DNA from 3 places in the Pseudomonas sp. LR2-20 genome. Region 1 is predicted to be linked to each of the others. Evidence: riboswitches for the same ligand, from Rfam matches in the RefSeq annotation. Region 1 holds a riboswitch; each other region holds the start of a gene.
The links. A riboswitch is a leader RNA that binds a small molecule or an ion and turns the genes downstream of it on or off. The one in region 1 is predicted to bind cobalamin.
Positions count from the first base shown of each region.

Region 2: it holds a riboswitch for cobalamin, as region 1 does, so the genes downstream of both, cobO (cob(I)yrinic acid a,c-diamide adenosyltransferase) here and OCX61_RS16955 (TonB-dependent receptor) in region 1, are expected to answer to the same signal.
Region 3: it holds a riboswitch for cobalamin, as region 1 does, so the genes downstream of both, cobW (cobalamin biosynthesis protein CobW) here and OCX61_RS16955 (TonB-dependent receptor) in region 1, are expected to answer to the same signal.

Region 1 covers NZ_AP025944.1:3,802,410-3,812,103, forward strand. The annotation lists gene OCX61_RS16910 (TauD/TfdA family dioxygenase) at 1-23, opposite strand, end outside; gene OCX61_RS16915 (LysR family transcriptional regulator) at 155-1,090, opposite strand; gene OCX61_RS16920 (MarR family winged helix-turn-helix transcriptional regulator) at 1,116-1,622, opposite strand; gene OCX61_RS16925 (alpha/beta fold hydrolase) at 1,748-2,560, shown strand; gene OCX61_RS16930 (MFS transporter) at 2,553-3,734, shown strand; gene thpR (RNA 2',3'-cyclic phosphodiesterase) at 3,755-4,300, opposite strand; gene lpxO (lipid A hydroxylase LpxO) at 4,459-5,358, shown strand; gene OCX61_RS16945 (carboxymuconolactone decarboxylase family protein) at 5,451-5,795, shown strand; gene OCX61_RS16950 (GNAT family N-acetyltransferase) at 5,874-6,443, shown strand; cobalamin riboswitch at 6,478-6,683, shown strand; gene OCX61_RS16955 (TonB-dependent receptor) at 6,791-8,908, shown strand; gene OCX61_RS16960 (acetyltransferase domain-containing protein) at 9,118-9,694, shown strand, end outside.
Region 2 covers NZ_AP025944.1:4,696,769-4,706,462, reverse strand. The annotation lists gene OCX61_RS21090 (LysR family transcriptional regulator) at 1-321, opposite strand, end outside; gene OCX61_RS21085 (tartrate dehydrogenase) at 446-1,507, shown strand; cobalamin riboswitch at 1,638-1,859, shown strand; gene cobO (cob(I)yrinic acid a,c-diamide adenosyltransferase) at 1,979-2,590, shown strand; gene OCX61_RS21075 (cobyrinic acid a,c-diamide synthase CobB) at 2,587-3,882, shown strand; gene bluB (5,6-dimethylbenzimidazole synthase) at 3,879-4,529, shown strand; gene cbiB (adenosylcobinamide-phosphate synthase CbiB) at 4,526-5,434, shown strand; gene cobD (threonine-phosphate decarboxylase CobD) at 5,427-6,419, shown strand; gene OCX61_RS21055 (cobyric acid synthase) at 6,416-7,870, shown strand; gene cobU (bifunctional adenosylcobinamide kinase/adenosylcobinamide-phosphate guanylyltransferase) at 7,872-8,393, shown strand; gene cobT (nicotinate-nucleotide--dimethylbenzimidazole phosphoribosyltransferase) at 8,390-9,445, shown strand; gene OCX61_RS21040 (histidine phosphatase family protein) at 9,442-9,694, shown strand, end outside.
Region 3 covers NZ_AP025944.1:3,237,610-3,247,303, reverse strand. The annotation lists gene OCX61_RS14500 (malonate decarboxylase holo-ACP synthase) at 1-433, shown strand, start outside; gene mdcH (malonate decarboxylase subunit epsilon) at 430-1,350, shown strand; gene madL (malonate transporter subunit MadL) at 1,411-1,833, shown strand; gene madM (malonate transporter subunit MadM) at 1,836-2,600, shown strand; gene OCX61_RS14480 (LysR family transcriptional regulator) at 2,701-3,612, opposite strand; gene fni (type 2 isopentenyl-diphosphate Delta-isomerase) at 3,663-4,709, opposite strand; cobalamin riboswitch at 5,169-5,375, shown strand; gene cobW (cobalamin biosynthesis protein CobW) at 5,476-6,543, shown strand; gene cobN (cobaltochelatase subunit CobN) at 6,547-9,694, shown strand, end outside.

The sequences.
Region 1 (9,694 bases):
AGGGGTTGCACGTGCGCCAGCATGACTCATTCCTCCGTGAAGTGTGGGTTCAGGTAGAACGTCCGCTACCTGATGACTACACAGTAAGTGAAATGAGTACATGGCTGGTTTTAAGAAATCTAAATGCGTTGTAAAAAATTAAAAATCCGTTTCATCAATCCGTCAGCAACGCCTCGGCGACTTGCTCGATCAACCCGCGCAAGCTGGAAAGATCTTTGCTGTCGCTGCGATCGCGCGCCCAGATCATGTCCAAGGTGAAGCTGGGAAAGCCAAGCGGCGGCTGGCAGACTTTCACTTGCGCGGGGATCCGCAACAGCGGTAACAACCGCGCAGGTAACGCAACGGTGGCAGGCACCGCGGCAACGATGTTCACGCAGGCCTGATAGCCGTTGGCGCGCACCAGCACATTGCGCGAGCGTCCCACTTTGTCTAACCAGCTGTCGACCATGTTCTTTTCCGAGATCCATGGCGTGGGGAATACATGGGGCGAGGCACAAAACTCATCCAGGCTCATTGCACCATCGTTCACCAGCGCGTCCAGGCTGGTCAGACATACGAAATCATCGTTGATCACCGCCTGCCATTGCAGTTCGGGGTGCATCTGGTGATAGCCCGGTCCAAAACCGATGGCAATATCAATTTCACCCGAAATCAGCCGGTCCACCGGGAGGTCACGGCTCAGGCGATCCAGATGCAGCGACGTGTTGCCATGGGTGCGAGACAGCACCGCCAGGGCCTGAGGCAGGAATGACAGTTCAAAATATTCCGGGGCACAAAGTCTCCAGATCTTACGCACGGCTTGCAGCGACACCGCGCTGTCGTCTTCTGCGCAGCGGTTGACGGACTCGACCACCACCCGCAGATAGGGAGCGATCTTCTCAGCCTTGGTGGTCGGCTGAAGCACACCCTGCGAAGAAGAAAACAACGTGTCGTCAAAACACCCGCGCAGGCGCTTGAGGCAATAGCTGACCGTGGGCTGGCTGACACTCATCAGCTCGGCAGTGCGCTTGGCGCTACGCAGCTCCAGCAAGTTGAGAAACACCACGATGTCCTGCAGGTCCAATTGCTTGAGGTAGTTGCTGTGAAGCATGGAAATTCCTCCTGAATATTCCAGTTCATTGAGTGGGAGCCCCCTCGCCGGGTAGATGCGCGAGCAACTGCTTCAGCAATTGTGCAAAAACTGCCCGCTGCTGTGCATCCAAAGGGGCCAACACCAACTCTTGAATCTCGGTATGTGTAAGGACGGCCCTCTCGATCAATGCCCTCCCCCCGGCGGTCAGTGCAACCTGATAACTGCGCTTGTCGTGGCTGTCGGCAATACGCTCGACCATCCCGGCGCTTTCCAGCCGAGCCAGCCGGTTGGTCATGGCCCCCGAAGTGATGAGCAACGAACGATACAGTTCAGTTGGCGTCAAGCGGTACGGCGCCCCTGCTCGACGCAGCGTTGCCAGCACATCGAACTCACCTTCCTTGAATCCGTACTGTGCCAACGCTTCGGCACGCATGCGTTCCAGGTGTTTCTGAATGCGCACCATACGCCCGAATACCTCCATGGATGTGACATCCACTGAGGGCATCGCCTGTGCCCATTGTGCCACCACGAAATCCACATGGTCATTCATCGCTTCCCTCGATCGTGCAAATTATCAACGTTAACCCGTGCACATTCCTGAACCCCGACGCCTTTAAACTATCTTAACGTTAAGCTATCTTGACGGGCATGTGGCTGAAGGATCAGGAGATACACATGGCATTTTTCACACACGGACAGCATCGACATTACTATTACGACGCAGGCGCCGGCAGCCCGGTTTTGCTATTGCACGGCCTCGGTAACAGCGGGCGGGCCTGGATACCTCAGGTCAGCGCGCTGCTTGGCCTCGGCCATCGCGTCATCGTATCCGACCTACTGGGCCACGGCGCGTCCAGTGAAACGCCCGAAGGTATCACAGCACATACCCAGGCACTGGAGATGCTGGCACTGCTCGATCACTTGGGGCTCGACAGCACACACCTGATCGGCCTGTCACTGGGCGGGATGGTGGCACTCGAAATGGCCTGTCATGCTCCGCAAGCGGTGCAGAAACTGGTCGTCGCCGGTACGTTCGTCACCATGAACACTTCACATCGGCAGAGGATGCTCGATGACTGGGCCGCAGGCCTGCGGCAGACGGATGGATGCCTGAAGCGATTCAAGTCAACCTGGCCGGCGTTGGTCGGTGCAGATTTCGCGGACTCTGCCCGCGGCCAGCGGCTCTACCAGGCTTGGCATGCCCAAGCCGCTCAATTGTCCGCGCAAGACCAGATCCGCTGGTGCAATGGCATGAAGCACTTCGACGTCAGCAACCAGTTGCCGCTTATCCAAGCCGCGACCCTGGTGCTCGCAGCCGAAGGAGACTCCATGAGCCCACGCTCGGAAGCCGAGGAAATCAGCCTCCGCATCGCTCACGCCCGACAGATAACCCTGGCGGGCGACGGCCATGTGTTCAACATCCCCCACGCCCATGCCTTCAACCTGGCGATAGGTGCCTTCCTGCAGGAGCAACCTCACGATGCGTAACCTGCCAAACAAAGCGTGCGTCGGCTTGTTGGCCGTCCTGATCGGATTGAACCTGCGCCCCATCATGGCCGCCATCGGCCCATTGCTGGGAACACTGCAGCATGAACTGGGCCTGAGCAACGCAGAAGGCGGCCTGCTGACGACTCTGCCGGTCATGATGATGGGCCTGTTTGCGCTCTCCGGCCCATGGCTGCTGCGCCTTGCGGGTGAAGTCAACGGCGTGGCGCTGGGTATCTCGCTGATTGCCATGAGTTGCGCCGCGAGGGCCTATGTAACGTCGAGTTCGGCACTGATCGCCACAGCGGCTCTGGGAGGTGTCGGCATTGCAGTGATCCAGGCATTGATGCCCGCGTTCATCAAGCGCAGTCACCCTGATAGCGGGGGTATGCTGATGGGGTTGTTCACCACGGGCATCATGGGCGGCGCAGCTCTGGCCGCCGCCTTTGCGGCCCCTGGCGCGGCCCTGATGGGTTGGCAGCTGACCTTGGGGGTGGCGGCTTTGCCGGCATTGCTCGGATTGCTCGCCTGGTTGTTCGCCGTCGGTCGCCACCCCGTTAGCCGCAGCGATGCCCGCTTGCCATACAGAAACGGGCGAGCCTGGTTGCTGCTGTTGTTCTTCGGTCTTGGTACCGGGGCCTATACGCTGGTGCTTGCCTGGCTTGCGCCGTTCTATGTCGAATTGGGCTGGACTGCCGCTGATGCCGGTTACCTGTTGGCAGCCCTTACTCTGACGGAAGTCTTCGCCGGCCTGCTGGTTTCAGCCCTCATTCAACGCTACCCCGACCGAAGGCAGCCGCTGACGATGGTGATAATCCTGCTACTTGTGGGCTTGGCATGCTTGATGATCGCTCCGCTGCAGCTCGCGATAGCGGCCACTATATGCCTGGGGCTGGGCATCGGTGCACTTTTCCCGCTTTCGCTCATCGTCACCCTCGACCACGCCGACTCGCCAGCGCAAGCCGGTGCACTCCTGGCATTCGTACAAGGTGGTGGCTACCTGATTGCCGCCACCGTACCGCTGATGGCCGGTGTAGTGCGCGACCACCTCAGTTCCTTGCACTGGGCTTGGGCAATAATGGTCATTGGCACCTTGCTGCTACTGGGGCTGTCCGCCCTGCTGCGCCCAACAACCAGGCATTCGCCAGAATGCGCCCCGCAGAGCATGAACCGGTAAGTGCCAGTGGCCTCCTGCAGTCAGTCTGCCAACGGCCACTGCGCCAGCGGCCAGTAACGGCCTTTGCGCGATTCGTACAGGGTGAAGTGCCTGGCGCTGAAATGGAAATCAGGTGCCACGGCCGCCTCCGGGGCCTGGCCGTGGAAGTCCCGTGACAAGGTGAGGTGCGGGCGGTAGTCACGGGCCTGTTCCTCGAACCCCAGCGGCAACAACGCCTGTTGCAGGCCATAGACCAACTGGCGCAAGGCAGCTGGCGTTTCCTGTGGTTCCAGCACCAACACATTGGCCCGCGGCCAGGTTTTCAGCTGATCCAGCAGCAAGCGCAACGGCGCGCCCGGCCGCGCCAGGTTGTCCACCGCCGCGCACACGGCAGGCACCTGGGCCGCATCCACATCACCCAGAAACAGCAAGGTCAGATGGAAGTTTTCGCTGGGCACCGGCTTGCCGCTGCGCAGGCCCAGACCGCGCCGCCACTGGCTTATCGCACGGCGTTGGGCGTCGCTGACGGGCAAGGCGAAAAACAGGCGTTTGAAGGGGGCGCCACTGGGGCGAATGTCCTGGACCATGGCGATCTCCACTGCACGAATCGTTTGCGCACACCATAGGCCATTACACCAAAGTCATCCGGCATTGGCGTAACAATATGTACAAACTCCCCCCATGATTGTTTATGCTGCCGGACTTATGCCATGGCGCATGGCCATTTTTCGACAAGTAACCGTCCATGAAAATTGCACTCGTACTGATCTTCGTCCTCTCGATCGCCTATGTTCACCTGCGCGGTCGGGTACGCCACAAGCTGACCCGTCAGCTGGGCGACCACTCCAGCTTCCTGGCCCCGGTCAACAGCTTCCTGTATCTGTTCTCCAAGCACCCGGCCAAGCCTTACCTGCCGGTGGAAGCCTTCCCCGAGCTGCAGCCGCTCAAGGATCACTGGCAGGAGATCCGCGCCGAAGCCCAGCAGCTGCTGCACGTGGGCGAAATCAAGAAGTCCGACAATTATGACGATGTCGGTTTCAATTCGTTCTTCAAGACCGGCTGGAAGCGCTTCTACCTGAAGTGGTACGGCGAAAGCCACCCGTCGGCCATGACCCTGTGCCCACGCACCACCGAGCTGCTGCAAGGCATCGGCACGGTCAAGGCGGCGATGTTCGCCACCCTGCCACCGGGCGCCAAGCTGGTCCGTCACCGTGACCCGTATGCCGGCTCGTACCGCTTCCACCTTGGCCTGGACACGCCCAACGATGACGGCTGCTACATCGATGTGGACGGCGAGAAATACTCCTGGCGCGATGGCGAGGGCGTGGTCTTCGACGAGACCTACATCCACTATGCAGCCAACACCACCGAGCACAACCGCATCATCCTGTTCTGCGACATCGAGCGCCCGCTGAAGTACCGCTGGGCCACCGCGTTCAACCGCTGGTTCAGCCGTAACGTCATGGCCGCTGCCGCCGCGCCCAACGATGCCGGCGACAAGACCGGCGGCATCAACCGCCTGTTCACCCGCATCTACAAGATCCGCGAGCGTGGCAAGGCGCTGAAGAAGCGCAACCGCATGCGCTACTACCTGGAGAAGTGGCTGGTGGTCGCAGCCCTGGTGCTGGTGTTCGTCTACATCTGATGGCCCGCTTGCGCCTGTCACCGGCTGCCGGCGACAGGCGCAAATTCGACTAGCCTGAAAGCTCCTCCCGCAACCTCCCCAAGGTGAAGACGATGAGCATGATGGACTGGGACGCCTACCGTAAGCAGTTGATGGCCGGCATCGGCGATCTCAAGCAATTGTCCCCCGACACCGTGGCCGGCTACATGACCGCCAGCGGCGCGGGTGCCAAGACCAACCACCTCGACGCCAAGACCCGCGAACTGATCTCCCTGGCCGTGGCCGTCACCACCCGCTGCGACGGCTGCATCGCCGTGCACTCACAGCAAGCCGTCAAGCACGGCGCCACCCGCGAGGAAATCGCCGAGGCCCTGGGTGTGGCCGTGGCGATGAACGCCGGGGCCGCGCTGGTCTACTCGGCCCGCGCCATGGATGCGGTGGGCAAGGCCAACGGCTGAAGGCAAGCGGCGTCGCCGCCCTTGCGCGACGGCGCCGCGCCACCCAGACTTGGCGGCCTAGCCATTGCAGGAACCGCCATGATCCACATCCGCCCCATGACGCCCGACGACTTCGAGCGTTTCTGGCCGACCTTCCAGGCCATCGTCCAGGCCCGCGAAACCTACGCCTTCGACCCCGAGCTGAACCTCGAGCAGGCACGCCAGCTGTGGCTGCAACTGCCCCTGCACACGCTGGTGGCCGAAGCGGATGGCGAGCTGCTCGGGTCCTACTACCTCAAGGCCAACGCCGCCGGCCCGGGCGCACATGTCGGCAATTGCGGCTACATGGTCTGCGAGGCCGCCCGTGGCCGTGGCGTGGCCCGGCTGATGTGCGAGCACTCGCAGAAGCTGGCGCGCCAGGAGGGCTTCCTGGCGTTGCAGTTCAATTCGGTGGTGGCGAGCAACGAAGTGGCCGTGGCGTTGTGGACCAAGCTGGGCTTCGAGACCGTTGGCCGGCTGCCCAAAGCCTATCGCCATGCCCGCCTGGGCTTGGTCGACTGCCTGGTGATGTACAAGTGGCTGGCCGATGAGCCAGTGGTGGAAAAGCCGCCGCTGCTGATCGGGCGCAAGAACATCGAGGCACGGGTGTCGCGCCGCCGCGGGCGCTGACACACGCATTTGACGCACTGGCCATTCAATGGTCAGATGCGCGCCAGTTTCAGGTGTCCTGCGCCGCCGTGCGCAGGGTGAAACGGGAAGCCGGTGCGTCGTGGTCCACGACAAGTCCGGCGCTGCCCCCGCAACGGTAAGCGAGCGATGCCTTCGACACACCACTGTGCGCCAGCATGGGAAGGTGAAGGCCTCACGACCCTCGCAAGCCCGGAGACCGGCCTGAAGCGCTACTTGGCAACCCGCGGTGGGCGGGCGCAGGCCGGTATCCGCGTGCGCCTGCGTACGGGGTGCGCCTTTGCGTGTTTTCCACCGGGATCCATTCATTCCTGCAGCAGTGGAACGACATGTCCCGATTGATCAAGCTTCATCCCCTGGCGGCCTGCCTGGCCGTTACCCTGCCAGCCCTGGCCGACGAACCGGTGCTGAACCTCCCCTCCACGGCCATCACCGATACCCGTGACCCACAGCGCGTCGACCTGGCCACGCCGACCGAAGCCGGCTCACGGCTGCACCTCAGTGCCCTGGAAACCCCAGCCAGCACCAGCAACATCACGGCCGAACAGATCGAGCAGCGCAACAACCTCACCGTGCAAGACGCCGTGACCCGCTCGCCCGGCATCACCTTCATCGGCAACCCAGGCGATGGCGGCACCGGCCTGTCGGCACGCGGCTTCGCCGGCCATGGCTCGGTGATGACCCTGTTCGACGGGGCGCGCCTGTACACCGGGGCCGGCACCCAGACCTTCCCGGTCGACCCGTGGATGGTCGAGCAGATCGACGTGATCCGCGGCCCGGCTTCGGTACTGTATGGCGAAGGCGCCACCGGGGCGGTGATCAACGTGATCCCGAAAAAACCGTTCACCGGCGACATCCATAACCGCCTGCGTCTGGGCTACGGCTCGTGGGATCGCCAGCAGCTCGGCCTGGACAGCGGTGGCAGCCTCAGCGAGCGCCTGAGCTACCGCCTGACCCTCAACCAGCAGGCCGGCAACGGCTGGGTCGACCGCACCGATTCACGTAGCCTGGCCCTGAGTGTTGCACTGCGCTTCGATGCCAGCGACGACCTGAGTTTCACCCTGGCTCACGAGCGCGGCGACGCCCAGCCCGCCAACTACTACGGCACGCCGCTGATCGACGGCCATTACCGCAGCAGCCTGCGCAAGAAGAACTACAACATCCAGAACGACGTACAGCGCTACCACGACGAGTGGAGCCGATTCACCACCGACTGGGCGATCAACGACCACCTCAGCGCCAGCAACCAGCTCTACTACATCAAGAGCCGCCGCCACTGGCGCAACGCCGAGAACTACAGCTGGGACGCCGGGCGCGAGCAACTGGAGCGCCAAAGCTACCTGGAGATCAAGCACAACCAGGAGCAGGTCGGCGACCGCCAGACCTTCAGCTTCGACCACAGCCTGCTTGGCCTGGCCAGCAAGACGCTGGTCGGTGTCGAGTACAACAAGGTGCGCTTCAACGTCGACAGCAACCGGCCCTACAACGATGTGGGCGGCGACTTCATCGACCCGTGGCAGCCGAGCCCAGGCGGGTTCCACAGCGATTCGCCGACCCGCCCGCAGACGCTGTCCAGCACCCACACCTTCGCCCTGTTCGCCGAGAACCGCCTGCAACTCAGCGAACGCCTGTCGCTGGTGACTGGCGTGCGCCGCGACCAGAACCATATCGACCGCGACAACCTGGTCGACGGCAGCCGCAACGACCGCAGCCTGCAAGGCGGCAACTGGCGCGCCGGGTTGGTGTTCGCGGTCAGCGACGACCTGTCGCTCTACGGCCAGTACTCCACCAGCGAGGACGGCGTGGACAACCTGGTCAGCCTCAGCCCGACGCAGATGCACTACGACCTGACCAAGGCGAAGCAGACCGAACTGGGCCTCAAGCAGCGCTTCTGGGAGGGCCGTGGCGAGTGGACGCTGGCGGCGTTCCATATCGTCAAGCGCAAGCTGCTGGTGGATGACCCGATCACCCACGAGGCGCAGCAGGCCGGGCAGCAGACCTCCGATGGCCTGGAGATGTCGCTGGAGCTGGCCCTGGGGCAGCAGTGGCAGGTGTCGGCCAATGCCGCGCTGGTGCGGGCGAAGTTCGATGACTTCGAGGAGGTGGTCGATGGCGTGGCCCAGGACCGTGCCGGCAACCGGCCGGCCAATGTACCGCGGCGCACGGCCAACCTGTGGTTGAGCAAGGGCTTTGGCCAGCAGGTGGAAGCCGGGATTGGCGCGCGGTATGTGGATGAGCGCTATGCCGACACGGCCAATAGCCAGCGTGCGCCGGGGTATACCGTGGTCGATGCGAACATCGGCTGGCAGGTGCTTCCGGATGTGCGGCTGGGGTTGCAGGTGAACAACCTGTTCGACCGGGAGTATGTGGCGTCGATATTCAGTGGCGAGCAATGGGTGATGGGCGCACCACGGTCGTATTTCGCCACCGTGGATTACACCTTCTGATTTGAGGGCCTCTTCGCGGGTGAATCGGGGCGCCGAACCGCCGCTCCCACAGGGATTGCAAAAGCTTCAGGCCTTGCACAGTACCTGTGGGAGCGGGCTTGCCCGCGAAGAGGCCAGCTCAGGCAACTCAAAAACTGCTATCAACCGCAAATAAAATAGTTATAAGATAACGTTTCATTTGACATTGATTCCTGCCTGCGACCCTTTCCATGACCAGTGCCTCAGCCACCCCCACCCTGCTTACCCAGCGCCTGCAGAGCATCGATGCCCTGCGCGGCCTGGTGATCCTGTTCATGCTCCTCGACCACGTGCGCGAAACCTTTTTCCTGCACCGCCAGGTCAGCGACCCGATGAGCATCGATGCCACCGACCCGTCGCTGTTCGCCAGCCGCACCCTGGCCCACCTGTGCGCCCCGGTGTTCGTCCTGCTCACCGGCCTGTCGGCCTGGCTGTATGGCGAGAAGTACCAGGGCCGCAGCGATGTCTCGGCGTTCCTGTTCAAGCGCGGGCTGTTCCTGGTGGTGCTGGAATTCACCCTGGTCAACTTCGCCTGGACCTTCCAGCTGCCGCCGAGCGTGATCTACATGCAGGTGATCTGGGCCATCGGCGTGAGCATGATCGCCCTGTCGCTGCTGGTGTGGCTGCCACGCCCTGCCCTGCTCACCCTGGGCGCGCTGATCATCGCCGGGCACAACCTGCTCGACGGCCTGCACTTCGGCGTGGACTCGGCCATGCACGTGCCGTGGGCGATCCTGCATGAGCGTGGCTGGCTGGAAGTCTCGGAGA
Region 2 (9,694 bases), 890 kb from region 1:
GATGTAGCGGCGGCCGAAGCCCAGCGACGCGTTGACCCGGATCAGCCCCTTGGGTTCGGCACGGTGCTGGCCGATCAACTGCTCCACTTCGTCGACCTGGGCGAGGATCCGCGCGGCATGAGCGAAGTACAGCTCGCCCTCGGCGGTCAAGCTCATGGAGCGGGTGGTGCGGTTGACCAGGCGGATGCCCAGGCGTGCTTCCAGCGTGGCCAGTCGCTTGCTCACGGCGGGTGGCGTCACGCCCAGCTCACGGGCCGTGGCGGCCAGGCTGCCTTGCTTGGCCAGCAGATGGAAGAAGCCCAGGTCCTGTGTCGGATTCATCATTAACCCATGGTTACTTAAGAGGTAATCCAGGGTTAACTGCTGCCCTGATTTCACTACATATACTCGCCCCATCCCCGCTGGCACAAGCCCGGCGGGCCACAGCAAGCATGGGAGTCGAAACATGAACAACTACAAGATCGCCGCCATCCCGGGTGATGGCATCGGGGTCGAAGTGATTGCGGCGGGAGTGGAAGTGCTGCAGGCCCTGGCGGCCAGGCGCGGTACCTTCGGCATTGATTTCCAGCACTTCGACTGGGGCTCGGAACGCTACCTGCGTGAGGGCCAGTACATTCCCGAGGGTGGCCTGGAATCGCTCAAGGCCTTCGACGCCATCTTCTTCGGCGCCGTGGGCAGCCAGCAAGTGCCCGATCATGTGTCGCTGTGGGGCCTGCGCCTGCCGATCTGCCAGGGCTTCGACCAGTACGCCAACGTACGCCCGGCGCGCGTGCTGCCTGGCATTGCCAGCCCGCTGGCCAAGGGCAAGGCAATCGACTGGGTGATCGTGCGCGAGAACTCCGAAGGCGAATACTCCGGCAGCGGTGGCCGGGTGCACCAGGGGCTGCCGATCGAGGTGGCTACCGAGGTCTCGACCTTCACCCGCGTGGGCGTGGAGCGCATCCACCGTTTCGCCTTCGAACTGGCCCGCACTCGCCCGGCGAAGCACCTGACCCTGGTGACCAAATCCAACGCCCAGCGCCACGGTATGGTGCTGTGGGACGAAGTGTTCGCGGACGTGGCCAAGGATTACCCGGATGTGCGCACCACCCGTGAGCTGGTGGACGCGGTGACCACCACCATGGTGCTCAAGCCCGAGCAGCTGGATGTGGTGGTGGCGACCAACCTGCATGCCGACATCCTCTCGGACCTGGCCGCCGCACTGTCCGGCAGCCTGGGCATCGCGCCCACTGCAAACCTCAACCCGAGCCGCGAATTCCCGTCGATGTTCGAACCGATCCACGGCTCGGCCTTCGACATCACCGGCAAGGGCGTGGCCAACCCGATCGCGACATTCTGGACGGCGGTGATGATGCTTGAACACCTGGGCGAGGCCGCCGCTGCGCGCGAGCTGATGGCGGCTATCGAAGCGGTGACCGAAAGTGGCCTGCACACGCCGGACCTGGGTGGCAAGGCAACCACTCGCGAGGTGACCGACGCAGTGCTGGCGTTGCTCCGCCGCGGGTAGTGTCTGTCGGTGTTTTTGTAGCGCCTGTGAGATCGAGCGCCGCGCGGGCGGCGCTCGATTCATGCCCTGGCGCAAAAACCAGGCCAGACACCCCGCATATCGATTTGACGCTCCCGGTGCAACCCTCTAACCTTCGCGGCGTGTTTCAGGTGCCCTGCCAGCCCCGACTGGGCAGGGTGAAACTGGGAAGCCGGTGGTCGCCAACAAGGCGCGATTCCGGCGCTGCCCCCGCAACGGTAGGTGAGTAACGGCCGCGCAGGGCCACTGGGTACAGGTACCCGGGAAGGCGCGCAGGCTTGGGCCGGATGGCTCGCTCACAAGCCCGGAGACCGGCCTGATACTGCCAACGGCATCACGGAGGGTGATGCGCGGTGCACCGTGGCTCCGGCCATGGCTCCTGCGCGTTCTCCGTCTGCCCGCCTATTACCTGTCGCCGCTGTTCATGTGGTGCCAGCCTGCGGAGAACCCTTCATGAGCGAATCCACCGAACGCGACGAACGCCACCTGGCGCGCATGCAGCGCAAGAAGGCGGTCATCGACGAACGCATCGCCAATTCCCCCAACGAATGCGGGCTGCTGCTGGTGCTCACCGGCAACGGCAAGGGTAAGAGCAGCTCGGCCTTCGGCATGCTCGCCCGGGCCCTGGGCCATGGCATGCAGTGCGGTGTGGTGCAGTTCATCAAGGGCCGCAACAGCACCGGCGAGGAGCTGTTCTTCCGCCGCTTCCCAGAGCAGGTGCGCTACCACGTGATGGGCGAAGGCTTCACCTGGGAGACCCAGGACCGCCAGCGTGACATCGCAGCCGCCGAAGCGGCCTGGGCGGTATCGCGCCAGCTGCTGCAAGACCCGAGCGTGCAGTTCGTGGTACTCGATGAGCTGAACATCGCCCTCAAGCACGGCTACCTCGACCTCGACCAGGTGCTGAGTGACATTCAGGCCCGGCCACCGATGCAGCATGTGATCGTCACCGGTCGCGCAGCCAAGCCTGAAATGATCGAACTGGCCGACACCGTCACCGAGATGGGCATGCTCAAGCACGCCTTCCAGGCCGGTATCCGTGCGCAGAAGGGCGTCGAACTGTGAGTGAAGCGCGCAGTTGCCCGGCGGTGCTGATCGCGGCACCCGCTTCTGGCCAGGGCAAGACCACCGTGACTGCAGCCCTGGCCCGCCTGCACCGCAACCTTGGGCGTAACGTCCGGGTGTTCAAGTGCGGCCCCGATTTCCTCGACCCGATGATCCTTGAGCGGGCCAGTGGCGCGCCGGTGTACCAGCTCGATCTGTGGATGATCGGCGCCGAAGAAAGCCGCCGGCTGCTCTGGCAAGCCGCAGAAGAAGCCGACCTGATCCTGATCGAAGGGGTGATGGGGCTGTTCGATGGCACCCCGTCGAGCGCCGATCTGGCCCGCCACTTCGGCGTGCCGGTGCTGGCGGTGATCGACGGCACGGCCATGGCCCAGACTTTCGGTGCCCTGGCCCTGGGCCTGGCGCGTTACCAGGCCGACCTGCCGTTCGCCGGGGTGCTGGCCAACCGGGTCGGTAGCCTGCGCCACGCGCAACTGCTCGAAGGCAGCCTGACCGAGGGCCTGCGCTGGTATGGCGGGCTGTCACGCGAGCGCGGTATCGAGCTGCCCAGCCGCCACCTGGGGCTGGTCCAGGCTAGCGAACTGAACGACCTGGATGCCCGCCTGGACGCTGCCGCCGAAGCCCTCGGCGCCAGCTGCGATGCCACCTTGCCGCCGCCGGTGGCCTTTGCCGCGCCCGAGCCACAGCCGCGCGCTGCGTCGCTGAGCGGTGTTCGCATTGGTGTGGCGCGTGACGAAGCGTTCGCCTTTACCTACGGCGCCAACCTCGATCTGTTGCGTGATCTGGGCGCACAGCTGGCGTTCTTCTCGCCGCTGCATGATCAGGCGCTGCCGGCCGTGGACAGCCTGTATCTGCCGGGGGGATATCCTGAGCTGCATCACCAGGCGCTGGCTGCCAATACGCCGATGTGCGAAGCGATCCGTGCCCATCATGCCCAGGGCAAGCCGTTGCTGGCCGAGTGCGGCGGCATGCTGTACCTGCTCGATGCACTGACCGATGTCGCTGGCGAGCGTGCCGGACTGCTCGGTCTGCTGCCAGGCGAGGCAACCATGCAGAAGCGCCTGGCGGCCCTGGCCTTGCAGGCCGTGGACTTGCCGGAAGGCACCCTGCGCGGGCATACCTACCACCACTCGCTGACCAGCACCGAGTTGGAGCCGATCGCGCGAGGCCTGAGCCCCAATGGCGGGCGCGGCAACGAAGCGGTGTATCGACTGGGCCGGCTGACTGCCTCTTACGTGCACTTCTACTTCCCGTCCAACCCTGATGCGGCGGCGGCGCTGTTGCGGCCATGAGCGATCACGCCTACAGCGCTGCCGAGCGCGCCGCTATCTACCGCGCAATCGGTGAGCGCCGCGACATGCGCCATTTTGCCGGCGGCACGGTCGCCCCTGAGCTGCTCGGCCGCCTGCTGGCCGCCGCGCATCAGGCGCCGAGTGTCGGCCTGATGCAGCCGTGGCGTTTCATCCGCATCAGCCAGCGCGAGCTGCGTGTGCGTATTCAGGCCTTGGTCGAAGAGGAGCGGGTGCGTACTGCCGACGCGCTGGGCGAGCGCTCTGACGAGTTCATGAAGCTCAAGGTCGAAGGCATCAGCGATTGCGCCGAAGTGCTGGTAGCAGCCCTGATGGACAACCGCGAGTCGCACATCTTCGGCCGCCGCACCTTACCTGAGATGGACCTGGCTTCGCTGGCCTGCGCGATCCAGAACCTGTGGCTGGCCGCCCGTGCCGAGGGGCTGGGGCTGGGCTGGGTCTCGTTGTTCGACCCGCAAGCCCTGGCCGCGCTGCTGGGCATGCCGGCCGGGGCCAAGCCGGTGGCGGTGCTGTGCCTGGGGCCGGTCACCGCGTTCTATGCACAGCCAATGCTGGTACAGGAAAACTGGGCCGAGGAACGCCCCTTGAGTGACATGCTGTTCGAGAACCAATGGGGAGAACGCCCATGAGCGTCGCTTTGCTGACCGTGGCCGGCGTGGCCCTGGACGCGCTGCTGGGTGAGCCGCAACGCCGGCACCCGCTGGTGGGTTTCGGCAACCTGGCGTCGAGCCTGGAGCGCCGCTTGAATGCCGGTGGGCGCGGCTGGCGCAGCCACGGCGTGAGCGCCTGGTTTCTGGCTGTCGTGCCCTTGACCCTGGTGGCGCTGATTCTGTCCTGGCTGCCCTATGTAGGCTGGCTGGTGGACGTGCTGGCGCTGTATTGCGCCCTCGGCTTGCGCAGCCTCGGCGAGCACGTGCTGCCAGTGGCCAACGCCTTGCGCCAGGGTGATCTTGAGCAAGCGCGGCGCCGCGTGGGTTATCTGGTCAGCCGGGAAACCCGCGAGCTGGACGCGCCAGCGGTCGCCCGAGCAGCCACCGAATCGGTGCTGGAGAATGGCAGCGATGCGGTGTTCGCCGCGCTGTTCTGGTTCGTGGTGGCCGGTGCGCCGGGTGTGGTGCTGTACCGCCTGAGCAATACCCTGGACGCCATGTGGGGTTATCGCAACGAACGCTTCGAGCGCTTTGGCTGGTGCGCGGCGCGCATCGACGATGTGCTGAACTATATTCCCGCCAGGCTGGTGGCGTTGACTTACGCACTGCTTGGCAAGACGCGCCTGGCCCTGGCCTGCTGGCGCAAACAGGCGCCACTGTGGGACAGCCCCAACGCCGGGCCGGTGATGGCCTCCGGTGCCGGTGCGCTGGGTGTCGAGCTCGGCGGCCCTGCGGTTTACCACGGCGAGTTGCACGAGCGCCCGCGCCTGGGTGAAGGGCCAATGGCTGATGCCGATGCCATCGAGCGCGGCTGGAACCTGGTGCAGCGTGGCGTATGGCTGTGGCTATTGCTGATCTGCGTGGGGGCCTATCTGAATGCTTGAACACGGTGGCCGCCTGTTGCGGGCGGTACGGCAATACGGGATCGCCCGCGAAGACTGGCTAGATCTGTCTAGCGGCATCGCCCCTTGGCCATACCCGATTCCGTCGATTCCACTGGACGCCTGGGCCCGGCTGCCGGAAGCCGAGGACGGTCTGGAAGACGCCGCGCGGCGCTACTACGGCGTGCCGCAACTGTTGCCGGTGGCAGGTTCACAGGCGGCGATCCAGGCCTTGCCCATGCTGCGCCCGCTTGGGCGCGTTGGCGTGCTGACGCCGTGCTACGCCGAGCACCCGCATGCCTGGCGGCGAGCGGGGCACCAGCTGATCGAACTGGACGAACGCCAGGTCGAGGCGCAGCTCGACCAGCTCGACGTGTTGGTGCTGGTCAATCCGAACAACCCGACCGGGCGGCTCGTGTCGCCTGAGCGGCTGCTGGCCTGGCATGCGCGCCTCGCGCAACGCGGTGGCTGGCTGGTGGTGGACGAAGCGTTCATGGACAACACGCCCGAACACAGTGTGGCGGCTTGCGCCGAGCGCCCAGGGCTGATCGTGCTGCGTTCGTTCGGCAAGTTCTTTGGCCTGGCCGGTGTGCGCCTGGGCTGCGTGGTGGCCGAACTGCCGCTGTTGCAGCGCCTTGCCGAGCTGCTCGGCCCCTGGACAGTCAGTGGCCCGACCCGGGTGCTGGCGCAAGCCTGCTTTGCCGACCACACGGCGCATCGAGCGCAGATCGAGCGCTGCGCCCAGGCCAGTCAACGCCTGGCTACGCTGCTGCAGGCCTGTGGCCTGGCCCCCAGCGGTGGCTGCGACCTGTTCCAGTACGTGCGCAGCGCGTGCGCAGCCCACCTGCATGACTTTCTCGCCCGTCGCGGCATCCTCGTGCGCCTGTTCGAGCAGCCTGCGGCCGTGCGCCTTGGGCTGCCGGCAAATGCCGCAGACGAGCAGCGCCTGGCCCAGGCCTTGGCCGATTATCAGAAGGAAACGGCATGACCACCCTCATGGTGCAGGGCACCACCTCCGATGCCGGCAAGAGCACACTGGTCACCGCCTTGTGCCGCTGGCTGTTGCGTCAGGGCGTCAGTGTGGTGCCGTTCAAGCCTCAGAACATGGCGCTCAACAGCGCCGTCACCGCCGACGGTGGCGAAATCGGCCGCGCCCAGGCGGTACAGGCCCAGGCCTGCCGGCTGGCGCCGCACACCGACATGAACCCGGTCCTGCTCAAGCCCAACAGTGACACGGGCGCCCAGGTGATCATCCAGGGTCGAGCCGTCACCAGCATGAACGCGGTGGCCTATCACGACTACAAGGCCATCGCCATGCAAGCGGTGCTGGCCTCGCACCAGCGCCTCAGCGCGGCCTACCCGGTGGTGATGGTCGAAGGGGCGGGCTCGCCGGCGGAAATCAACCTGCGCGCGGGTGACATCGCCAACATGGGCTTTGCCGAGGCGGTCGACTGCCCGGTGATCCTGGTTGCCGACATCAACCGTGGCGGGGTGTTCGCCCACCTGGTCGGCACCCTCGAGCTGCTTTCGCCGAGCGAGCAGGCGCGGGTCAAGGGCTTTGTCATCAACCGCTTTCGCGGCGACATCGCGCTGCTGCAGCCGGGCCTGGACTGGCTGGAGCAACGCACCGGCAAGCCCGTGCTGGGTGTGTTGCCCTATGTCACCGACCTGCACCTGGAAGCTGAGGATGGCATCGACATCCGCCAGGGCGCCAAGCAGGATCGCCTGCTCAAGGTGATCGTCCCGGTGCTGCCGCGCATCAGCAACCACACCGATTTCGACCCGCTGCGCCTGCACCCGCAGGTCGACCTGCAGTTCATCGGGCCAGGCCAGCCGATCCCGGCTGCCGACCTGATCATCCTGCCCGGCTCGAAAAGCGTGCGCGGCGACCTGGCGCAGCTGTGCGAGCGTGGCTGGGACAAGGCCATCGCGCGGCACCTGCGCTATGGCGGCAAGTTGATCGGTATCTGCGGTGGCCTGCAGATGCTGGGGCGCGAAGTACACGACCCGCTCGGCCTGGAGGGGGCCGCCGGCTCCAGCCCGGGGCTGGGCCTGTTCGATTACGTCACAGTGCTCGAAGCCGACAAGCAACTGCGCAACGTTGCCGGGACCCTTAACCTGGAAGCCGCACCGGTCGCTGGTTATGAAATTCATGCCGGCGTTACCGCAGGCCCTGCGCTGGAGCAGCCTGCCGTGCAGCTTGCCGATGGCCGCTGTGACGGCGCGGTCAGCGCCGATGGCCAGATCCTCGCTACCTACCTCCATGGCCTGTTCGAGGGCAGCCAGTCATGTGCCGCGTTGCTGCGCTGGGCGGGGCTGGAGAACGCGCAGGCCATCGATTACGAAGCCCTGCGCGAACGTGATATCGAGCGCCTGGCCGACCTTGTGGAAACGCATCTGGATACCGCGAAACTGCGAAGCCTGTGTGGAGTCGCCTGACATGCTCAACCTGATCCTCGGCGGCGCCCGTTCGGGCAAGAGCCGCCTGGCTGAACAACTGGCCAGCGACAGCGGCCTGCCCGTCACCTACATCGCCACCAGCAAGCCGCTCGATGGCGAAATGAACGAACGCGTGCGCCTGCACCGTGATCGTCGGCCAGCCGACTGGGGGCTGATCGAGGAGCCCCTGGCGCTGGCCGATGTGTTGCGCGCAGAAGCCGCCGAAGGCCGCTGCCTGCTGGTGGACTGCCTGACCCTGTGGCTGACCAACCTGCTGATGCTCGAAGATCAGCAGCGCCTGGCCGCAGAGCGCGATGCGCTGCTCGACTGCCTGGAACAGTTGCCCGGCACCCTTATTCTGGTCAGCAATGAAACCGGCCTGGGCGTGGTGCCCATGGGCGAGCTGACCCGCCGTTACGTCGACCTGGCCGGCTGGTTGCACCAGGCGGTTGCCGAGCGCTGCCAGCGTGTGGTGCTGACCGTGGCCGGCCTACCTCTCATGCTCAAAGGACCCGCTCTATGAATCAAGCCTGGTGGCGTGATGCCTGCCAACCTCTCGACAACGCCGCCATGGACCAGGCCCGCGCCCGTCAGCAGCAGCTGACCAAACCTGCCGGCTCGCTTGGCCAGCTCGAAGGCCTGGCCGTGCAACTGGCCGGCTTGCAAGGGTGTGAGCGGCCAACCCTGGATCAGGTCGCCATCACGATTTTCGCGGGCGATCACGGTGTGGTCGAGGAGGGCATTTCGGCCTATCCGCAGGCGGTCACCGGGCAGATGCTGCGCAACTTCGTCGGCGGTGGCGCGGCGATCAGTGTGCTGGCGCGCCAACTGCAGGCCAGCCTCGAAGTGGTCGACCTGGGCACCATCGACCCAACGCTGGAACTGCCTGGGGTGCTTCACCTGCGCCTGGGCGCTGGCACTGCGAACTTTGCCCGCCAGCCGGCAATGACCGATGCACAACTGCAGGCTGCCTTGCAGGCTGGCCGTGAAAGTGCCCTGCGAGCGGCGGCCAAGGGGGCGCAACTGTTCATCGGTGGCGAAATGGGCATCGGCAACACCTCTGCCGCTGCCGCCCTGGCCAGCACCTTGCTGGCCTGCCCGGCACGTGAGCTGAGCGGCCCGGGTACCGGCCTGGACAGCGCAGGTGTTCGCCACAAGGCCGAAGTGATCGAGCGCGCCCTGGTGCTGCACGGCCTGCGCGCCGATGCGCCGCTGCAGGCGCTGGCTTGTGTCGGCGGCTTCGAGATCGCCGCGCTGACTGGTGCCTACCTCGCCTGTGCCCAGCAGGGTATCGCGGTGCTGGTGGATGGCTTCATCTGCAGCGTCGCTGCACTGCTGGCGGTGCGCCTCAATCCGCAGAGCCGTGACTGGTTGCTGTTCGCTCATCAGGGCGCGGAGCCTGGGCACAAGACCCTGCTCGCCGCGTTGCAGGCCGAGCCGCTGCTGGCCCTGGGGCTGCGCCTGGGTGAGGGCAGTGGCGCCGCCTTGGCGGTGCCGCTGATACGCCTGGCCTGTGCCCTGCACGGGCAAATGGCAACCTTCGCCGAAGCGGCGGTGGCGGATCGCCCGGCATGATCCTCGACCTGCTGCGCCACGGTGAAACCGAACTGGGCGGCGGCCTGCGCGGCAGCCTGGACGATGCCTTGACCGACAAGGGCTGGGGCCAGATGCGTGAAGCCCTGGTAGGTGCTGGCCCCTGGGATGTGCTGGTCAGCTCGCCGTTGCAGCGCTGTGCGCGCTTTGCCGCGCAGCTGGGCATGCCGGTACAGCTCGAAGCTGACCTGCAAGAGCTGCATTTCGGCGAGTGGGAAGGTCGCAGTGCCT
Region 3 (9,694 bases), 560 kb from region 1:
GGGCGTGCTGATGCGCTTGCGGGATATCCAGCGGCAAGTGCGCCCAGAGGCACTGCGCTGGGCGGCGCAGAATCCCTGGCCAGCCCTGCAGGCGCTGGCCTCGGTGACGCCCGTGCTCGATGCTTGCGGGCTGGCTTGGGGGCCGACGGGCAGTGTGGGTTACCAGTTGGCCACCGGCTGCGAGGTCGTGCATCGCGCCAGTGACCTCGATCTGCTGGTGCGCACGCCACTCATCATGACGCGGGCAAAAGCACGCGAGCTGCTGGATATCCTCGATTGCGGCCCGTGCCGTATCGATGTGCAGCTGGAGACACCGGCGGGTGCGGTGGCCCTGCGCGAGTGGGCCGGCGTGGCGCGCCGGGTCTTGCTCAAATCGGCCCACGGCGCACGCCTTGTCGCTGACCCCTGGAACGCGCTGGAGTGCGCAGCGTGAGCAGCCTGTTCGCTTTCCCAGGCCAGGGCGCGCAACAGCCAGGCATGCTTCAGCACCTGCCTGAGGGCGGCTCATTGCTGCTGGAGGAGGCCAGTGATGTGCTGCGCGAACGGGTACTGGCGCTGGACAGTGCCCAGGCCTTGCAGTCGACCCGTGCCGTGCAGCTCTGCCTGCTGCTGGCCGGGGTGGCCTGGGCGCAATGGCTGCTGCAGCGCAGCCCGGCACCGGATTATGTGGCCGGGCTGTCTATCGGCGCTTATCCGGCCGCCGTCACCGCCGGGGCACTGGCGTTCGCCGATGCGCTGCGCCTGGTGGCGCTGCGGGGCGAGCTGATGCAGCGGGCCTACCCGCAGGGCTACGGCATGACCGCCCTCAGCGGCCTTGACCTGAGCAGTGTTGAACGCTTGCTGGCTGAAGTGGGCGGTGAGGTGTACCTGGCCAACCTCAACAGCGATAACCAAATCGTCATCGCGGGTAGCGACACCGCCATGGCTGCGGTCGCCGCCAAGGCGCGTGCTCGCGGCCAGGGTGTGGCCCGGCGCCTGGCGGTGAGCGTGCCGTCGCACTGCTCATTGCTCGACGGCCCGGCTGCCGAACTGGCCGCAGCCTTTGCCAGCGTCGAGCTGCGCCGCCCGCGCATCAGCTACCTGAGTGGCAGCTGTGCGCGGCCGATCTTCGACCCGCAACGCCTGCGCGATGACCTGGCCGGCAACATGGCCAGGCTGGTCGACTGGCGTGCTACGTTGCGCAACGCCTATGAACGCGGCGTGCGTCTGCACCTGGAGATGCCGCCGGGCAGCGTGCTCAGCGGCCTGGGCCGCCCAGTGTTCGAACAGGGCAGGGTGGTTGCCCTCGAAGCCACCCGCTGGGACACCGTCGATGCGCTGTTGCGCCAGGAGGTGGCCGACAACCGATGACGGCGCTGCAACTCGAAGAACAACAACAAGCAACTTCGACTCAAGCTGAGGACAACAACAATGATCATCTATGGTGTGGCTCTGCTGGCGGTATGCACGCTGGCCGGCGTAATCGTCGGCGACTTCCTGGGCGTGCTGCTGGGCGTCAAATCCAATGTGGGCGGGGTTGGCATCGCCATGATCCTGCTGATCTGCGCACGGCTGTACATGCACCGTAAGGGTGGCATGAGCAAGGAGTGCGAGTTCGGCGTCGGCTTCTGGGGCGCCATGTACATCCCGGTGGTGGTGGCCATGGCCGCCCAGCAGAACGTGGTCACCGCCCTGCACGGCGGGCCGGTGGCAGTGCTGGCGGCGATCGGTGCGGTGCTGGTGTGCGGGCTGACCATTGCCGTGATCAGCCGTAGCCATCGCGGCGAGCCCTTGCCGGCGCCTGATGCGCCAGAAGTCTCCAATGCGCAGGTCGCCCCTGCAGGAGGGCGCTGATCATGTGGCCGATCATTGACAATGCCTTGGAGCACAATGGCCTGATCACTGCCTTTGCGGTGGTCGGCGGGATCATGTGGTTGTCGGTGCTGCTGTCGAAGTACCTGACCTTTGGCCGGGTTCACGGCTCGGCCATCGCCATCGTCATCGGCCTGGTGTTGGCCTGGGTGGGTGGCACCGTGACCGGCGGGCAGAAGGGCCTGGCCGACATGGCGCTGTTCTCCGGCATCGGCTTGATGGGCGGGGCCATGCTGCGCGACTTCGCCATCGTCGCCACGGCCTTCGAGGTGCAGGCCACCGAAGCGCGCAAGGCCGGGTTGATTGGTGCGGTGTCGCTGTTGCTGGGGACGGTGCTGCCGTTCATCGTCGGTTGCGCGGTGGCCTACGCCTTTGGTTACCGGGATGCGGTGAGCATGACCACCATCGGTGCCGGGGCGGTGACCTATATCGTCGGGCCGGTGACCGGGGCGGCGCTGGGGGCGAGTTCGGATGTGGTGGCGCTGTCGATTGCCACCGGGTTGATCAAGGCGATCCTGGTGATGGTGTTCACGCCGGTTTCGGCGCGGTTGCTGGCGTTGGACAACCCGCGCTCGGCGATGGTGTTTGGTGGGTTGGCGGGGACGGTGTCGGGTGTTACAGCCGGGCTGGCCGCGACGGATCGCAGGCTGGTGCCCTATGGTGCGCTGACAGCGACCTTCCACACCGGGCTGGGGTGTCTGATGGGGCCTTCAGTGCTGTATTTCTGCGTCAGGGGATTGGTTGGCTAGTACTGGCCTCTTCGCGGCTGAAGCCGCTCCCACAGGAACCGCGCTGCCTTGATGCAGAGGCGATCGCTGTGGGGGCGGCTTTTGCCGCGAATGGTCCAACTCAATTCTCCCTGCTGTACATCCGGCACTCAGCCAACAACGCCAACAAATTCGGCTCCCGCTCCCGAGCCTTGAGAAACACCACTCCGATATGCTGCTGCAAGCGATAGCGCGCCTGCAGCGCAATCAGCTTCACGCGGTTCTCGTACACCGCTGCGATCCGCCCCGGCAGCAGGGCGAACCCCACTCCGGAACTGACCATGCTCAGCAGGGTGAAGATGTCGTTCACCTGCATCGCCACCTTGGGCTCGAACCCCGCCTGCTGGAACACCCGTGCGCCATCACGGTGGGTGGCGAAGCCCTGGGTCAGGGTGATGAAGGTGGAGTCGGCCAGGTCTGCCAGGTCCACTTCCTGCTGCTCGGCGAACGGTGAATCGGTCGGCACGGCGAGGAAAATGTCGTCGGAGAACAGCTGCAGCTGTTCGCAGGCCGGGTCGGCCGCGCTCTCGTCCAATGACACCAGGATGGCTTCCAGCTCGTGGTTCTTCAGGCGTTGCAGCAGGTCGACGTTCGAGCCCAGGGTCAGGTCAATGTTCAGCTCGCTGCGCCGCAGCTTCAGGCCCATTACCAGCTTTGGCACGGTCTTGACGGTCAGCGAATACAGCGCGCCGAGGCGGAAGCGCTCGGCATAGAAACCGGCGGCTTCGCGGGTCTGGCGCACCATCTGCTCGGCGTCCTGGATCAGTTGGCGGGCTTTCTTTTCCAGCACGTAGGCGCTTTCAAGCGGGATCAACTGGCGGCCCTCGTGCTTGAACAGCGGGCAGCGCAGGGCGCTTTCCAGGGAGTGGATGGCGCGGTGCACGCTGACCGCGCTGGTGGACAGTTCAGCGGCGGCGCGGCCGAGGTTGCCGCTGCGCATGAAGGCGAGGAAGGTTTCGAGCTTTTTCAGGGTCAGTTCTTCGTCGATCAGCATGCCGATGCGCCAGCGGGAAGGGGACACTGATCATGCCACAGCAACAGGCCTCATGGCGGTGGCAGGTGGCTCGGCAGCAAGCGTGCCCTGCGCAACTGCGCGAGGTTGCGCGAGCCGGTACAGAAGCAGGCGATGCGCAGCTGGCGCAGGAGAATATCGAAATGCTCCACCACAGCCTGGGTGGAGCTCACGGCGGCGCTCAGTACGCTGGCAGCCTGGCCTACCAGGTCGGCACCCAGGCGAATGGCCTTGGCGGCATCGACGCCATTGGCCACGCCGCCAGAGGCGATCAGGCCGATTTCCGGCACGGCGTGGCGCACGGCCAGCAGGCAGTGAGCGGTGGGGATGCCCCAGTCGGCAAACGCCAGGGCGACCTCGCGTTCGGCGGCGCTGCTGGCGCGTTCGGCTTCCACCGCTGCCCAGCTGGTACCGCCGGCACCGGCCACGTCGATCATGGCGACGCCAGCATCGCAGAGCATGCGCGCCACGCTGGGCGATATGCCTGCACCGACTTCCTTGGCGATCACCGGCGCCGGCAATTGGGTAGTCAGGGTTTCGATGCGTTTCAGCACACCGCGCCAGTCACGGTCGCCTTCTGGCTGCACGGCTTCCTGCAGGGGGTTGAGGTGGATGATCAGGGCATTGGCCTGCAGGGTGTCGACGGCGCGGCGCGCCAGGTCCAGGCCATCTGCCTCGCGCAACTGGGCAGCGCCGAGGTTGGCCAGTAGTGGCACATCGGGTGCCAGGCGTCGCAGCTCGGTGGTCAGGCCCTGGTCGTGGCCACTGCGCAGGCTGACGCGTTGCGAGCCCACGCCCATGGCGATGCCGAGTGCCTGGGCAGCCTCGGCGAGGTGCTGGTTGATGAAGCGTGCGCGTTCGGCACCGCCGGTCATGGAACTGATCAGCAGCGGGGCGTGCAGGGTATGGCCGAACAGTTGGGTGCCCAGGTCGATGTCGTTCAGGGCCAATTCCGGCAATGCGCAGTGTTCAAAACGCAGTGCCGACCAGCCTGGGTCTACGCCGTATGAGCTATTGCCGGCGGCCAGTACGATATCCAGATGATCGTTCTTGCGTCGGCTGATTGGGTTTTTCTTCATGCCGGCTCCGTTTTGAGGGGCAGCAGGTGTATCTATAGCTAAGCTGAAAATCGATACAGCATCAGGCAGTAGCGGATGCCGGCGGTTCCTTCGGGGGTTGGAGTGAGGGCGCGAAGGGGGGCGCGTAGAGGCTGACAGGTGTTTGCCGAAAGCGTTTCAGCGCCTATGAGATCGAGCGCCGCCCGCGCGGCGCATCGCGAGCTACGCTCGCTCCTACGTTTGTTTCGGGCCAATTATTCCTGGGGGATTTTCGCGCGAACGCCTTGGCGCATGGCGCGATATCGCGTCGTACCAACAAGGCGGTCGCGCGCGCCTGGCACAGGCGTTACTGGCCGGAAACAAACGTAGGAGCGAGCGCAGCTCGCGATGCGCCGCGCGGGCGGCGCTCGATCTCATAGGCGCTGCAACACTTTCGGCAAACACCTGCCAGGCAACAGTTGACCCCCCGCCACCCCCCGCGTAGCCTTGCGACTTCGAGGTTCTTCGGCCAGGCCGAAGCTAAGACGGGAACGCGGTTCAAGCCGCGGCTGCCCCCGCAACTGTAGGCACCCATAACGGATCGACACAGCCACTGCGCCAACGCGCGGGAAGGCGTCATCCCGCCAGCCTCTTGCAAAGAGCTGGAACGGTGCAAGCCAGGAGACCTGCCTCGAGACGATTTCGACTTTCAACCGGGCGGGGTGATCCGGTGGCGAACGAGCCCGGCCGGCCTGGCCTGCGGCTTTCGTCCCGTGTGCCCGCGCCAACCTGCCAAGGGCAACGCGACATGAAAACACTGGCCAAGCTCCCCGTCACCATCGTTACCGGCTTCCTCGGCTCGGGCAAGACCACCTTGCTCCGCCACATGCTCGACAACGCCCAGGGCCGCCGTATCGCGGTCATCGTCAACGAATTCGGCGAGCTTGGCATCGACGGCGAAATCCTCAAGCAATGCAGCATCGGCTGCACCGAGGAAGAAGCCAGCGGCCGCGTCTATGAACTGGCCAACGGCTGCCTGTGCTGCACCGTACAGGAAGAGTTCTTCCCGGTGATGCGCGAACTGGTCGCACGCCGCGGCGACCTCGATCATATCCTCATCGAAACCAGTGGCCTGGCACTGCCCAAGCCGCTGGTGCAAGCCTTCCAGTGGCCGGAAATCCGCAACGCCTGCACCGTTGACGCGGTCATTACCGTGGTCGACAGCCCGGCCGTGGCCGCCGGCACCTTCGCCGCCTACCCGGAACAGGTCGACGCGCAACGCAAGCTCGACCCCAACCTGGACCACGAATCGCCGCTGCACGAACTGTTCGCCGATCAGCTGGCCAGCGCCGACCTGGTGGTGCTGAACAAGGCCGACCTGATCGACGCCGAAGGCCTGGCCAAGGTCCGTGCCGAAGTGGCCGAAGAGCTGCCGCCTGCGGTCAAGGTGATCGAGGCCAGCAGCGGCCGGCTGCCGCTGGAGGTGTTGCTGGGCGTGGGTGCAGAGTCCGAGGCGCACATCGACGGCCGCCGCACCCACCACGATTCCCACCATGACAGCGACGATCATGACGATCATGACCACGACGCCTTCGACTCGATCTCCATCGACCTGCCCGAAGCCGACGAAAGCCTGCTGCTCGATGCCCTGACCCAGCTGGTGGTGGAGTTCGGCATCCTGCGCGCCAAAGGCTTCGCGGCCATCCCAGGCAAGCCGATGCGCCTGCTGGTGCAGGGCGTGGGCACCCGTTTCGACAAGCACTTCGACCGCGCCTGGCGCGCCGGCGAGCCACGCATCACCCGCCTGGTACTGATTGGCCAGGACCTCGATGCCGCGCAACTGGAAACGCGCCTGCGCCAGGCCCTGGGCGCCTGACCCATGCACCTGCTGCGGACCCAGCCCGGCGGCTTCGTGCCGGACGACAGCATCGCCGACCTCGGCCAGACACCCGCCGAGCTGGTGATTCTCTGCAGCGGCGATTCGCACCTGGCATTGCTCGCCGAAACCGCCGAGCAACTGCCGGCCGACTTCCCCAGCCTGCGCCTGGCCAACCCGATGCAGGTGCAGAACCATGCTTCGGTTGACCTGTATGTGGACGAGGTGCTGCGCCATGCCAATGTGATCCTGGTGTCGCTGCACGGCGGCGTCGGCTACTGGCGCTACGGCGTCGAGCAGCTGGTCGAACTGGCCGCGCGCGGTGTGCAGCTGATCCTGGTGCCCGGCGATGATCGCCCTGACCCGGAATTGACCGACCTGGGCACAGTCACCGGCGAGGCGGCCGAGCGGCTCTGGCACTACCTGCGCCAGGGCGGCAAAAGCAATGCCGTCAACCTGTTCAAATGCCTGGCCAACCAGTGGCTGGGGCGCGATTACAGCTGGGACGAACCGCAGCCTTTGCCGCGCACGTCGGTGTATCACCCGGGCAAACCCGGTGCGCTGCTCGAGGACTGGTACAGCCAGTGGCACAGCGAATACCCAGTAGCCCCGTTGCTGTTCTATCGCTCGCACCTGCAGGCCGCCAACACCGCGTTCATCGACGTGTTCTGCGAGCGCTTGCAGGCGGCCGGGCTCAACCCACTGCCCATCGCGGTGGCCAGCCTCAAGGAAAGCGCCTGCCTGGAGCAGGTCGAGGCCTGGCTGGACGAAGTGGGCGCCGAGGTGTTGATCAACACCACCGGCTTTGCCCTGTCCAGCCCAGAGCGCCCCAACTTGCGGCCGTTTCGCCGGGATATCCCGGTGCTGCAGGCCATCTGCGCACAGGACAACCAGCCCGGCTGGGAAGCCAGCGAGCAGGGCCTCGGTGCCCGCGACCTGGCCATGCACATCGCCTTGCCGGAACTGGACGGGCGCATCATCACCCGCCCGGTGAGCTTCAAGGACATGGCCTGGCGCAGCGAGCGCAGCCAGTCCGACGTGGTCTGCTACCGCGCTCACCCCGAACGCATGGATTTTGTCGCCGAGCTGGCACGGCGCTGGGTCGAGCTGGCGCGCCTGCCCAATGGGCAGAAGCGTGTGGCGCTGGTGCTGGCCAACTACCCGACCCGCGATGGCCGGATTGGCAATGGCGTCGGCCTGGACACCCCGGCGGCTGCCCTGAACATTCTCGAGGCACTGCAGGCCGAGGGCTATCCGCTTGCGCAACTGCCAGGCAGCGGCACGCAATTGATTCACCAGTTGCTCGGTGGGGTGACCAACGACCTCGAGCACCTCGACCAGCGCCCCTGCGCCCAGAGCCTGAGCCTGGCCGATTACCAGGCGGCGTTCGAACGCCTGCCCGAGGCCAACCGCCAGGCTGTGCTGGAGCGCTGGGGGCCGCCCGAGCAGGACCCGATGTACCGCGCTGGTCGCCTGATGGTGGCCGGCCTGCGCTTTGGCCTGACCTTCGTCGGCATCCAGCCGGCGCGAGGTTATCAGGTCGACCCCAGCGCGGTTTACCACGACCCTGACCTGGTGCCGCCGCATGGTTACCTGGCGTTTCACTTCTGGCTGCGCCATGCCTTTGCCGCCGATGCCGTCATCCACGTCGGCAAGCACGGCAACCTGGAATGGCTGCCCGGCAAGGGCGTCGGCCTGTCCGCACAATGCTGGCCGGACGCGCTGCTCGGCCCGTTGCCGAACATCTATCCGTTCATCGTCAACGACCCAGGCGAAGGTGCCCAGGCCAAGCGCCGCACCCAGGCGGTGATCATCGATCACCTGATGCCGCCGCTGACCCGCGCCGAAACCTATGGTCCCCTGCGTCACCTGGAGCAGCTGGCGGACGAATTCTACGAAGCCCAGTTGCTCGACCCACGCCGCGCACGCGAGCTACAGCGCGACATTCTCGAGCTGGTCAAGGCCAACCACATCGACCGTGAGTTGCAGTTGGAAGGCCAACTGGACGATGCCGCGGTGTGGCTGCCGCGCCTGGACACTTACCTCTGCGACCTCAAGGAATCGCAGATTCGCGATGGCCTGCATGTCTTCGGCCAGTCGCCGCAGGCACGCCTGCGCATCGATACCTTGCTGGCCTTGCTGCGCGTGGAGCGTGGCGATGGCCGCGGTGGCAATGCCAGCCTGTTGCGCACACTGGCCAAGGCACTGGCGCTGGGCTTCGACCCCCTCGATTGCGACCTCGGTGAGGCCTGGTCAGGCCCGCGTCCGGCACTGTTGCAAGCCTTGAACGAAGGCGCGTGGCGCACCTGTGGCGATACCCGCGAGCGCCTTGAGTTGCTGGCGTTGCGCATCATCGAGCAGGCGCTGCAGGGTCAGGTGCAGTTGCCCGAGCAGCCCGAATGGCAGCCGGTGCACGATGTGGTAACAGCCCTGCGTGAGCAGGTAGCGCCTGATCTGGATGCGTGCGGCGCGGCAGAAATCAACGGCCTGCTTGCCGCGCTGGCCGGGCGCTTCGTGCCGGCCGGCCCCAGCGGTGCCCCCAGCCGGGGTCGCCTGGATGTCTTGCCGACCGGGCGCAACTTCTACACCGTGGACGTGCGCAACCTGCCAACCACCACGGCCTGGCGGCTGGGGTTCGCCTCGGCCAACCTGATCCTCGAACGGCACCTGCAGGACCATGGCGACCACCTGCGCCAGCTGGGCCTGTCGGTGTGGGGCACGGCGACCATGCGCACGGGGGGGGATGACATCGCCCAGGCCATGGCGTTGATGGGCGTGCGCCCGGTTTGGGCCACCGGCAGTCAGCGTGTCGACGACTTCGAGATCCTGCCGCTGAGCCTGCTCGATCGCCCGCGGGTGGACGTGACGCTGCGTGTGTCGGGTTTCTTTCGCGATGCCTTCGGCAACCTGATCCGCCTGTTCGACGCTGCGGTGCAGGCAGTGGCGGCACTGGACGAGCCGGACGACCTCAACCCCCTGGCCGCGCGGGTGCGTCACGAACGCGCCAGCCTGCAGGCACAGGGCGTGGATGCCGAGCAGGCGGCGCGCCAGGCCGGCTGGCGGGTGTTCGGGGCCAAGCCTGGTGCCTATGGTGCCGGCGTGCAGAATGCCATCGATGGTCGCCTGTGGCACAGCCGCGACGACCTCGCCG